DNA from 3 places in the Vibrio sp. AH4 genome. Region 3 is predicted to be linked to each of the others. Evidence: predicted binding sites of a transcription regulator. Region 3 holds the regulator's gene; each other region holds the start of a gene.

Region 1 (3,282 bases), 1.7 Mb from region 3:
CTGTAAAGGATGTGTTTTTACGTTTTTCGACAATCGGCACATAAGCTTGGGTATAACCTTCACCGACCGCCTGCATATAGGCGAAACATTGTTCGAATGGCCACTCATTCAGATCATCAAAAAACAATCCACCGATGCCGCGTGTTTCATTGCGGTGCGGTAAGTAGAAGTAGCGATCACACCATGCTTTATGCTGGTTATAGATGTCCGCACCAAAAGGTGCGCAGAGATTTTTTGCAGTGTGGTGCCAGAACTGACAATCCTCAACAAAGGGGTAAAACGGCGTAAGGTCAAAACCACCCCCAAACCACCAGATCGGGGCTTCGCCCTCTTTTTCAGCAATAAAAAAGCGCACATTGGCATGAGAAGTTGGGACATACGGATTTTTCGGATGCATGACCAAAGAAACGCCCATGGCTTCAAAACGACGACCTGCCAATTCTGGACGATGGGCCGTCGCAGAACCCGGCATCTGTTCACCAAACACATGGGAGAAATTCACACCGCCTTGTTCGAAAACGGCACCATCGCGCATCACTCGGGTACGGCCACCGCCCCCCAACTTTTCACCCGACTCACGTTGCCACGCATCTTCAATAAATTGCGCTTGGCCATCTGCGGCTTCCAATTGCTGGCAAATTTGATCTTGTAACTGCAGCAAAAAGCTCTTCACTGCTTGTTTATCTATGTTTGACTTCACGTTCTCTCCTGCGCAGGGTTATCCCTGTCTTAACACTTGTAAACTGCGTGCATCGCGAATTTCGCTCGGGCCACAACGGCCACTGGTTTCACCTTCCAACACGGTCTCAATTTGATTTCCTAACTGAGCCACCACTTCTTGCCGTGTGGTGCAAGCCGGTTGCCCACTCAAGTTGGCACTGGTTGACGTTAATGGTTTACCAAACGCCAAACACAATTGCTGCACTAATGGATGATTAGACACTCGCACCGCCACCGTATCAAACTGACCGCGCACCCAGCTTGGAGTATCAACACTTGCGGGCATCACCCAAGTTAAAGGAGCGGGCCAAGAAGCCAAAACTTGCAGCAATTGTTGTTCTGTCAGTTGGTCTTCATCAATGTAAGGGCGTAACTGCTCATAGTTTGCGGCAATCAAGATCACCCCTTTTTCAATCGGACGTTGCTTGATCGCGAGTAAACGCAGCATCGCAGCTTGGTTGTCCGGATCACAGCCTAAACCAAATACCCCTTCGGTCGGATAAGCGATCACACCGCCACGTTGCAGCACATCAACCGCTTGTTGCAGATTGCCCACTTTATTGACTCCTCTTTATTCCTCAATAGCAGTGTACAAATAGTATGGCGATTGACCAGTGATTCTCGCCACCAATAAAAAGCAAACGTTTGCTTGAGATAAGAATCCCCGTATAATGCGCCGCAATACGGGTTTACCCGACCAATTTAAACACTGAAGGAGTTTGAGATGACAGTCGGTATTATCATGGGTTCCAAATCAGACTGGCCAACCATGAAACACGCAGCAGAGATGCTTGACCAGTTTGGTGTCGCTTATGAAACCAAGGTGGTTTCGGCACATCGTACTCCTCATCTGCTGGCCGATTACGCCTCAAGCGCCAAAGAACGTGGTTTACAAGTGATCATCGCTGGGGCTGGCGGTGCGGCGCATCTGCCGGGAATGACGGCAGCGTTTACAAGCCTACCGGTTCTCGGAGTACCCGTTCAATCACGCGCTCTGTCTGGCCTCGACTCCTTATACTCAATTGTGCAGATGCCAAAAGGTATTGCGGTGGGTACTTTAGCGATTGGAGAAGCAGGTGCCGCGAATGCGGGATTACTTGCCGCGCAAATCATCGGCATTCACAACCCAGAAGTGATGAGCAAGGTAGAAGCCTTCCGCGCCAAGCAAACACAGTCCGTGTTAGACAATCCAAATCCAGCGGAGGAATAACGGATGCGTGTTTTAGTTCTGGGAGCTGGCCAGCTGGCGCGCATGATGTCTCTAGCCGGAGCACCATTGAATATTGAGACGATTGCGTTTGATGTCGGTAGCGAAAACATTGTACATCCCTTAACTCAAACCGTGCTCGGCCATGGATTGGGGCAAGCGATTGAGCAAGCGGACGTGATCACGGCTGAGTTTGAACACATTCCCCATCCGATCCTCGATCTCTGTGCTCGCAGCGGCAAGCTTTACCCAAGTGCTGAAGCGATCAAAGCCGGTGGCGATCGTCGATTAGAAAAAGCCTTATTAGATCGTGCCCAAGTGGCGAATGCTCGCTATGCAATTATTCGTAGCCGAGACGATCTGACCTTAGCCATCTCTGAGATTGGGTTGCCTATGGTGCTGAAAAGTGCACTCGGTGGCTATGACGGCAAAGGGCAATGGCGTTTAAAAGAACAAGCTCAGGTCGACAATATCTGGGGTGAGTTAGCACAGTATCTTGAAGCAAATCCAGAACAAGCGATTGTGGCAGAAGAATTTGTGGCTTTTGATCGCGAAGTATCACTAGTGGGTGCTCGCAACGTCGCAGGTGATATTGTGGTTTATCCTTTAGCAGAAAACGTCCATACCCAAGGCGTGCTAAGCCTGTCAACTGCGATTGATGCACCCGAACTGCAAACCCAAGCGGAAGCGATGTTTAAAGCGGTGGCTGAGCAGCTTAACTATGTCGGTGTATTAGCGCTGGAATTTTTTGAAGTGCAAGGCAAGTTACTGATCAATGAAATCGCACCACGAGTTCATAACTCCGGTCACTGGACTCAACAAGGCGCGGAAACCTGCCAATTCGAAAATCACTTACGCGCGGTATGTGGTTTGCCACTGGGTAGCACCAAACTGGTTCGTGAAACCGCAATGATCAATATCCTTGGTGAAGACCAACTCCCCTCTTCAGTATTGGCAATGGAAGGTTGCCATGTACACTGGTACGGTAAGGCCAAACGTCCAGGGCGAAAAATGGGACACATCAATGTGACCGCCGATTACAGTGGTGAGTTGCAACGTAAACTGTGCCAATTAGCGACCGTGTTAGATGAGAAGGCTTTTCCTGCCGTACACGCAGTAGCAAAGGAAATTCAGCCTTAATCCATACTTCACTAATGCAATAAAGCCGCGTCTAACGCGGCTTTAATTTTTATGCGATGGGCAAAAACCGAGGTTAACTGTCCTGAATATGCCCACACTGACGATTGGCGCACTGATAACGGATACCTGCCGCGCTCTTTTTCTCAACCATCACCGTAAAGCCGCACATGGCACAAGCCTGAGCAATCGGCTTAGCGTTGAGCGCAAACTTGCAT
Region 2 (3,282 bases), 2.4 Mb from region 3:
CAATTCACGAGCGAGAATTGCAGCTGGAACTAAGCCACCACGGCTGACACCCAAGATACCTTTCCATTGTTCTGCAGGCATTTGACGCTGTGCAAGTTCACGGCAGTAATGCTGCATATTGTCCCAGGTGATAACGAATTTTTTGCTCATGTGATAAACCTAAATTGAATTTTTATAATTTCTTCTCTTACGCTGCCAAAATGTATTTGATGACAAAAATGGCTGCCATCACCCATACACTGAGGGAGACGCTGCGTCCTTTACCACTGAAGAGTTTGATCGCCGCATAAGCAATGAAACCCAGTGAGATACCTTCGGCAATTGAGAATGTCAGAGGCATCATCAAACAGGTGACAACAGTGGGTGCCGCTTCAGTCAGGTCACGCCAATCAATGCTCACTAAACCTGACATCATCAGAATAGCTACATAGAAAAGTGCACCCGCTGTTGCATAAGCTGGGATCATACCCGCTAGTGGCGAGAAGAATAATGCAAGAAGGAACAAAATGCCAACCACCACAGCGGTTAACCCCGTACGTCCACCTACCGCGACACCGGAAACACTTTCGATGTACGAGGTAGTATTTGAAGTACCCAGCAATGCCCCAACGGAAGTCGCGGTAGAATCCGCTAACAGTGCGCGATTTAGGCGAGGAATTTTGCCATCTTTTTCAATCAAATCTGCTTTTGTCGCTACGCCCACCAAAGTGCCTGCGGTATCAAACAAGTCAACAAATAGGAAAGCAAACACCACTGAAATCATCCCCAATTCAAAGACTGAAGAGAAATCCAGTTGCAAGAACGTCGGCGCAATGCTTGGTGGCGCTGACATCACACCGCCCCACTGTACATCACCGAAAACTAAGCCAAGGCCTGTCACCGCTAAAATGGCAATCATCACCGCACCTTTTACGCCACGGTATACCAAGCCAATCGTCAGGAAGAAACCTACCGCGCCCAATACCGCATGCAATGAGGTGATCGCACCGAGTGAAACCAGTGTCGCTGGGTTATCGACGACGATACCCGCATTTTTTAATGCGATGAAAGCCAAAAATAAGCCAATACCCGCTGAGATGCCGGTACGTAAAGAATGCGGAATCGAATTGATGATCCATTCACGAATTTTGAACAGGCTGAGTAGGATAAACAGCACACCAGAGCAAAACACAGCGGCCAGTGCCACTTGCCATGTATGCCCCATGCCCAGAACCACACCGTAAGTAAAGAAGGCGTTAAGCCCCATACCTGGTGCTTGGGCGATCGGATAGTTGGCGATAAAACCCATGATAAAACAGCCAATCGCTGCAGCCAAACAGGTCGCGACAAACACAGCTCCGCGATCCATGCCAGCATCCGACAAAATCGCTGGGTTAACAAAAATAATGTAAGCCATGGTCAGGAAAGTGGTGACCCCAGCGAGGATCTCAGTACGCACGTTAGTGCGATATTCACTGAGTTTAAAAAGCTTTTCCAGCATGTTCGAATCCTTTAAAGATAAAAAGTAAACGGTTGCGTAAACGATTGGCGGCGATTATAGAGTTATCAAATAACAAATTCCAGACACAATTCTGACTGCACGCTGGTTTTCTAAGCAAACGAGGAAAAGGCCGAGGGCTAGGAAGGAAAATTGAGCTTCACAAACAAAATGTTGCGATCAACATCGACAGTTATCTCTGTATAGCGCAAAAAAAACGCCACCTCAACTGAGATGGCGGTGAATCATATCAACCAAATTTGGTTGCCAATAAATTCTAATTTAGGGGTGAACAAAACTTGTTCGAGACGCAAAAAATTTGCGTATTAGTAGCCGAAGCTACGAGGGTATGCAAAGTTACCGGTATACACAGCGTGTTGATTCCAGAACATTACAGACGATAAACCTTTATTCATAACTATCACCATTAAAATCAAAAACTGTTTACTTGATTTCTCGGTTCCATGGAGGCGATAAATCGGACTCATCCTTTGAGCGTTTTTTCTTCGCTAGCGAAGTTGTACACAAATATACCACTAAGAAATTTAATTACAATAAAAATGGTGATTAAAATCACAAAAATCATTTTATTTGATCTCCATCAGCATAATGAAGTAATTAAATTACAGTTTTATAAAGTTAAATTACACCAAAAGTGCATAGCGATGCATTGCATTAGCCAACCAAGAGGCTTTGCGCTGTTCAGCGGCATAATACCAAAAACGTAAAACCCACATTCCTAGCACTTTTTGACCTACACCACCGCCTAGCTCGGTGATATGCTGTGCAGCGAAAGTACCCACCTGTTATAGGTAAATTCTCTACCATGAACGAACTTGGCTAAGAGAATAAATGGGAAAACCTACAGTAAGGAGTCATCTGTGTCTGAGTTCCAAACCGAAATCAGTAAGTTATCGTCAAATCCTATTTGGCCTTTTTTTGCGACCATCTGTTCCATTCCACACCCTTCAAAACATGAAGAGGCGTTAGCTCAATACATCATTGGTTGGGCAAAGGAACAAGGTTTCGCTGTACGTCGTGATGAAACAGGCAACGTCTTTATTAAAAAGCCAGCGACACCAGGCATGGAAAATCGTAAAGGTGTGGTACTTCAAGCACACATTGATATGGTGCCGCAAAAAAATGAAGACACAGTGCATGATTTCACCAAAGATCCGATCCAGCCTTATATTGATGGTGAATGGGTTACCGCTCAGGGCACTACGCTTGGCGCGGATAATGGTATCGGCATGGCTTCTTGCCTAGCAGTACTGGCCTCCAAAGAGATCCAACATGGTCCAATTGAAGTTCTGCTGACTATTGATGAAGAAGCGGGCATGACCGGCGCTTTTGGCCTCAAAGAGGGTTGGCTGGAGGGCGACATTCTGCTCAATACCGACTCTGAGCAAGAGGGCGAAGTTTACATGGGTTGCGCTGGTGGCGTGAATGCCGAGTTTGCTTTCCCTATTGAACGTGAAGCAGTTCCTGCTGGCTATGTGGGTCGTCAACTGACCTTGAAAGGCTTGAAAGGCGGCCATTCGGGTTGTGATATTCACACTGGCCGCGGTAACGCGAACAAACTGATGGCACGCTTCTTAGCGGGACATGCCAAGGAGTTAGAACTTCGTTTAATCGAATTTCGTGGCGGTAGCCTGCGTAACGCTATTCCACGTGAAGCGTTTGTGACGGTGGCACTGCCAGAAAGCCGAGTCGCCGAATTAGAAACACTGTTTAACCATTATACTGACTTACTCAAAGCGGAGTTGGGTAAGGTTGAAACCAGTCTGGTGACTTTCCTTGATACC
Region 3 (3,282 bases):
TAAATAACGGGATTTATCGCTCACTCATTCTATTCACATTTGTTAATAATTCGAGGAATATCGTGAGAAACCCCACTTTTCCTTGATGCAACGCAAGCTTTATTTAACAGATTAACAACGTGTTCTTTTCTTTTCACAACTTGTCATATCTTGCATGATAGCTGTTCATTTTTATGGTTTAGACTAAGCGTCAATCGATTGGGAGTGCAAACATGATCCAAGAACTGAATATCCTCAATGAAAAACGCGCAGAAATTTACTGGTGGCTGTCGAGTCTCTTTTTTAAAGAGCTGACTGAACAAGATATCGCACACTATCACTCAGCTGAAATCCGTACTTTCTTAACCGGACTAGCCGATGAAGAAAGCTTAGCGACGGAAGTGAAACATTTGATTGATGCACTCAATCGCTTGCAAGATCGTCAAGATGCACAACTGGAACTTGCCGCTGATTTTTGTGATCTATTTTTAAAGTCCGATCGTGACTCAGCGCTACCCTATGCCTCTGTCTACACTGACAAAGGGTTACTCAATGGCAAACCGGCACAACTCATGCGTGAGTTACTGAGCCACTATAACGTGAATGTGGATCCGAACCTTAATGAGCCCGCCGACCATCTCGCGATTCAACTCGACTTTCTTGCGCATCTTGTTATCAGCAATAACCCGAATCAAGAAGGCTCTGACGTTAACTCCGCTCTCAAAGCACAATCTGATTTTATTGCTCAACACTTATTGAGTTGGTTATCCGTTTTTGTTGAACGTTGTACACAGTTTGACGCATTTGGTTTCTACTCGGCGGCGGCTCGACTAACGTTGGCTTTTTTACAACAAGATCAACGTTACATTGATGAGCTTCGCCAGAGTCTTTAATCACAACGTAGCGATTTTTAAGCTGCCCACTTTGCTGTTGCAAAAAGTCAGGGGCATAAACAAATCAATTGTGAAAGAACTTAAAGTTTGATGAATGAATTTCGTTGCGGTGGATACATTTGCAGTCTAAAATCCACCCGCAAACGATAAAAACGAATAAAAATGTAAACCGCTGTTTCTTGGCGGTTTTTGTATTTTTATTACTTTAGGCATAATGATTGAAGCGCTTTACGTACGGTATATGTGGTTCCTCGCCGCACAGAGTGTGAAGATTCGCTCAGTCTCGCCTTACTTCTGCTGATTTAATTAACCAATAACATTCGCTGGCATCAGCAGTCATCGACAGGAACACTCTATGGCTACGATTAAAGATGTAGCGCGCCTTGCTGGCGTGTCTACCACTACCGTTTCTCACGTTATCAACAAAACTCGCTTTGTGGCAGAAACCACCCAAGAGAAAGTGATGGAAGCGGTTAAGCAACTCAACTATGCACCGAGTGCGGTCGCACGTAGTTTGAAGTGCAACACTACACGCACTATTGGCATGCTAGTGACTCAATCAACAAACCTGTTTTTCTCTGAAGTGATCGATGGTGTGGAAAGCTACTGTTACCGTCAAGGCTACACCTTGATTCTGTGTAACACGGGCGGCATCTATGAAAAACAACGTGATTACATTCGCATGCTGGCCGAAAAACGTGTGGATGGCATTTTAGTCATGTGTTCAGACCTGACTCAAGAGCTGCAGGAAATGCTCGACGCTCACAAAGACATTCCAAAAGTGATCATGGATTGGGGTCCAGAAACGTCGCACGCTGATAAAATCATCGATAACTCAGAGGAAGGTGGCTATCTCGCGACCAAATATCTGACGGATCGTGGACACACAGACATTGCCTGTTTAAGTGGTCATTTTGTCAAAGCCGCTTGCCAAGAGCGTATTCAAGGTTTCCGCCGAGCGATGGCTGAAGCGCACTTACCCGTGAATGAAGATTGGATTCTAGAAGGTAATTTTGAGTGTGATACCGCAGTCCTTGCTGCCGACAAAATCATTGCTATGGATAAGCGTCCAACTGCCGTATTCTGCTTCAACGACACCATGGCATTAGGTCTTATGAGCCGTTTGCAACAAAAAGGAATTCGTGTTCCTGAAGAAATATCCGTGATTGGTTACGATAATATCGAACTGGCCGAATACTTCTCTCCACCACTGACCACCGTGCACCAACCTAAGCGTCGTGTGGGTAAAAATGCGTTCGAAATTCTTTTAGAGCGTATTAAAGATAAAGAACACGAGCGCCGAATTTTCGAGATGCATCCTGAGATCGTCGAACGCGACACTGTGAAAGACTTGACAAAATCCTAACTTTCTTGACAATTCACAGAGCCTATATTTGAAAGCTTGTCACATAAATATGACAAAACTAATGTAGAGCGAGTATTATTAACATGGCTCATTCTCACAATTGAAATATCAGTATGTGAGAATGACCCAAGTTTGGTTATTTTTTATCAGGAAAAATGTCACGCACAGGGCAAACCATTCGAAAGAGTGGGACGCAAAGCCTCCGGCCTAAACCAGAACATAGGTAGGTAGCGGGGTTACCGATGGCAAAAATGCATACACTATGTTGACTCATCATTGACACGGCAGTTGCATGATTTTGCTAATTTTCTCGGACCTGATTTGGTGGCGTATGTAACAATACTCCGAGACTAACAGCATGGATAAACCAGTATTAAAAGATTCAATGCGGCTCTTTGAGCAGCTAGGACGTGTGAAATCTCGTTCAATGTTTGGTGGCTTTGGTATTTTCGTCGACGAAACTATGTTTGCGCTTGTGGTTAACGATACGCTGCACATCCGTGCAGACGATGCCACAATCGAAAAGTTCAAACAGCAAGGTTATGAACCTTATGTTTATAAAAAACGTGGCTTTCCTGTCGTGACTAAGTACTACGCTCTACCTGATGATTGTTGGAGTAATCCAGCCTCTATCTTAAGTGAAGCTCGTATTGCGCTTGAGGTCGCTAAGACCGAACGTGAAACACAAGCACAAGCAAAGCCTGACCGTTTGAAAGATCTTCCCAACTTGCGTTTAGCAACGGAAAGAATGCTCAAGAAAGCCGGTATCGAAAGCGTCGAGTCTTTGCACTCTTTCGGTTCTGTTGAAGCATATAAAGCCATTCAACGTACCCATTCGGCAGAGGTTAGCCTTGAGCTGTTATGGGCTTTAGAGGGAGCAATCGAAGGTAAACATTGGTCAGTGATCCCACAAAATCGTCGTGACGAACTACTAAGACACCTTTGATTTCTCGTTTTGAGTCTGTCTTTCCTCGCCGAGTTTGTATGAATACCTTGAGTAAAATCTGATAACGCGTCCACTCGGGCGCGTTATTTTTTTGAAAG

What was found. The regulator PurR, encoded in region 3, represses purine synthesis genes. The targets are predictions, from matches to a motif close to TNANGNAAACGTTTNCNTNA.
Region 1: purE (5-(carboxyamino)imidazole ribonucleotide mutase) is a predicted target of PurR. The motif match lies at 1,354-1,373, and genes of this name have one in related genera.
Region 2: MKA69_RS01495 (NCS2 family permease) is a predicted target of PurR. The motif match lies at 1,501-1,520, and genes of this name have one in related genera.

Annotation. Positions count from the first base shown of each region.
Region 1 covers NZ_JALAIV010000001.1:928,285-931,566, forward strand. Annotated here, with positions in the region: gene hemF (oxygen-dependent coproporphyrinogen oxidase) at 1-700, opposite strand, end outside; gene MKA69_RS04415 (L-threonylcarbamoyladenylate synthase) at 719-1,276, opposite strand; gene purE (5-(carboxyamino)imidazole ribonucleotide mutase) at 1,445-1,930, shown strand; gene MKA69_RS04425 (5-(carboxyamino)imidazole ribonucleotide synthase) at 1,934-3,067, shown strand; gene MKA69_RS04430 (type I DNA topoisomerase) at 3,141-3,282, opposite strand, start outside.
Region 2 covers NZ_JALAIV010000001.1:288,048-291,329, forward strand. Annotated here, with positions in the region: gene gpt (xanthine phosphoribosyltransferase) at 1-150, opposite strand, end outside; gene MKA69_RS01495 (NCS2 family permease) at 188-1,480, opposite strand; gene MKA69_RS01500 (hypothetical protein) at 2,122-2,280, opposite strand; gene MKA69_RS01505 (aminoacyl-histidine dipeptidase) at 2,359-3,282, shown strand, end outside.
Region 3 covers NZ_JALAIV010000001.1:2,651,050-2,654,331, forward strand. Annotated here, with positions in the region: gene torD (molecular chaperone TorD) at 213-872, shown strand; gene purR (HTH-type transcriptional repressor PurR) at 1,228-2,238, shown strand; cyclic di-GMP riboswitch class I at 2,397-2,482, shown strand; gene MKA69_RS12170 (TfoX/Sxy family DNA transformation protein) at 2,597-3,184, shown strand.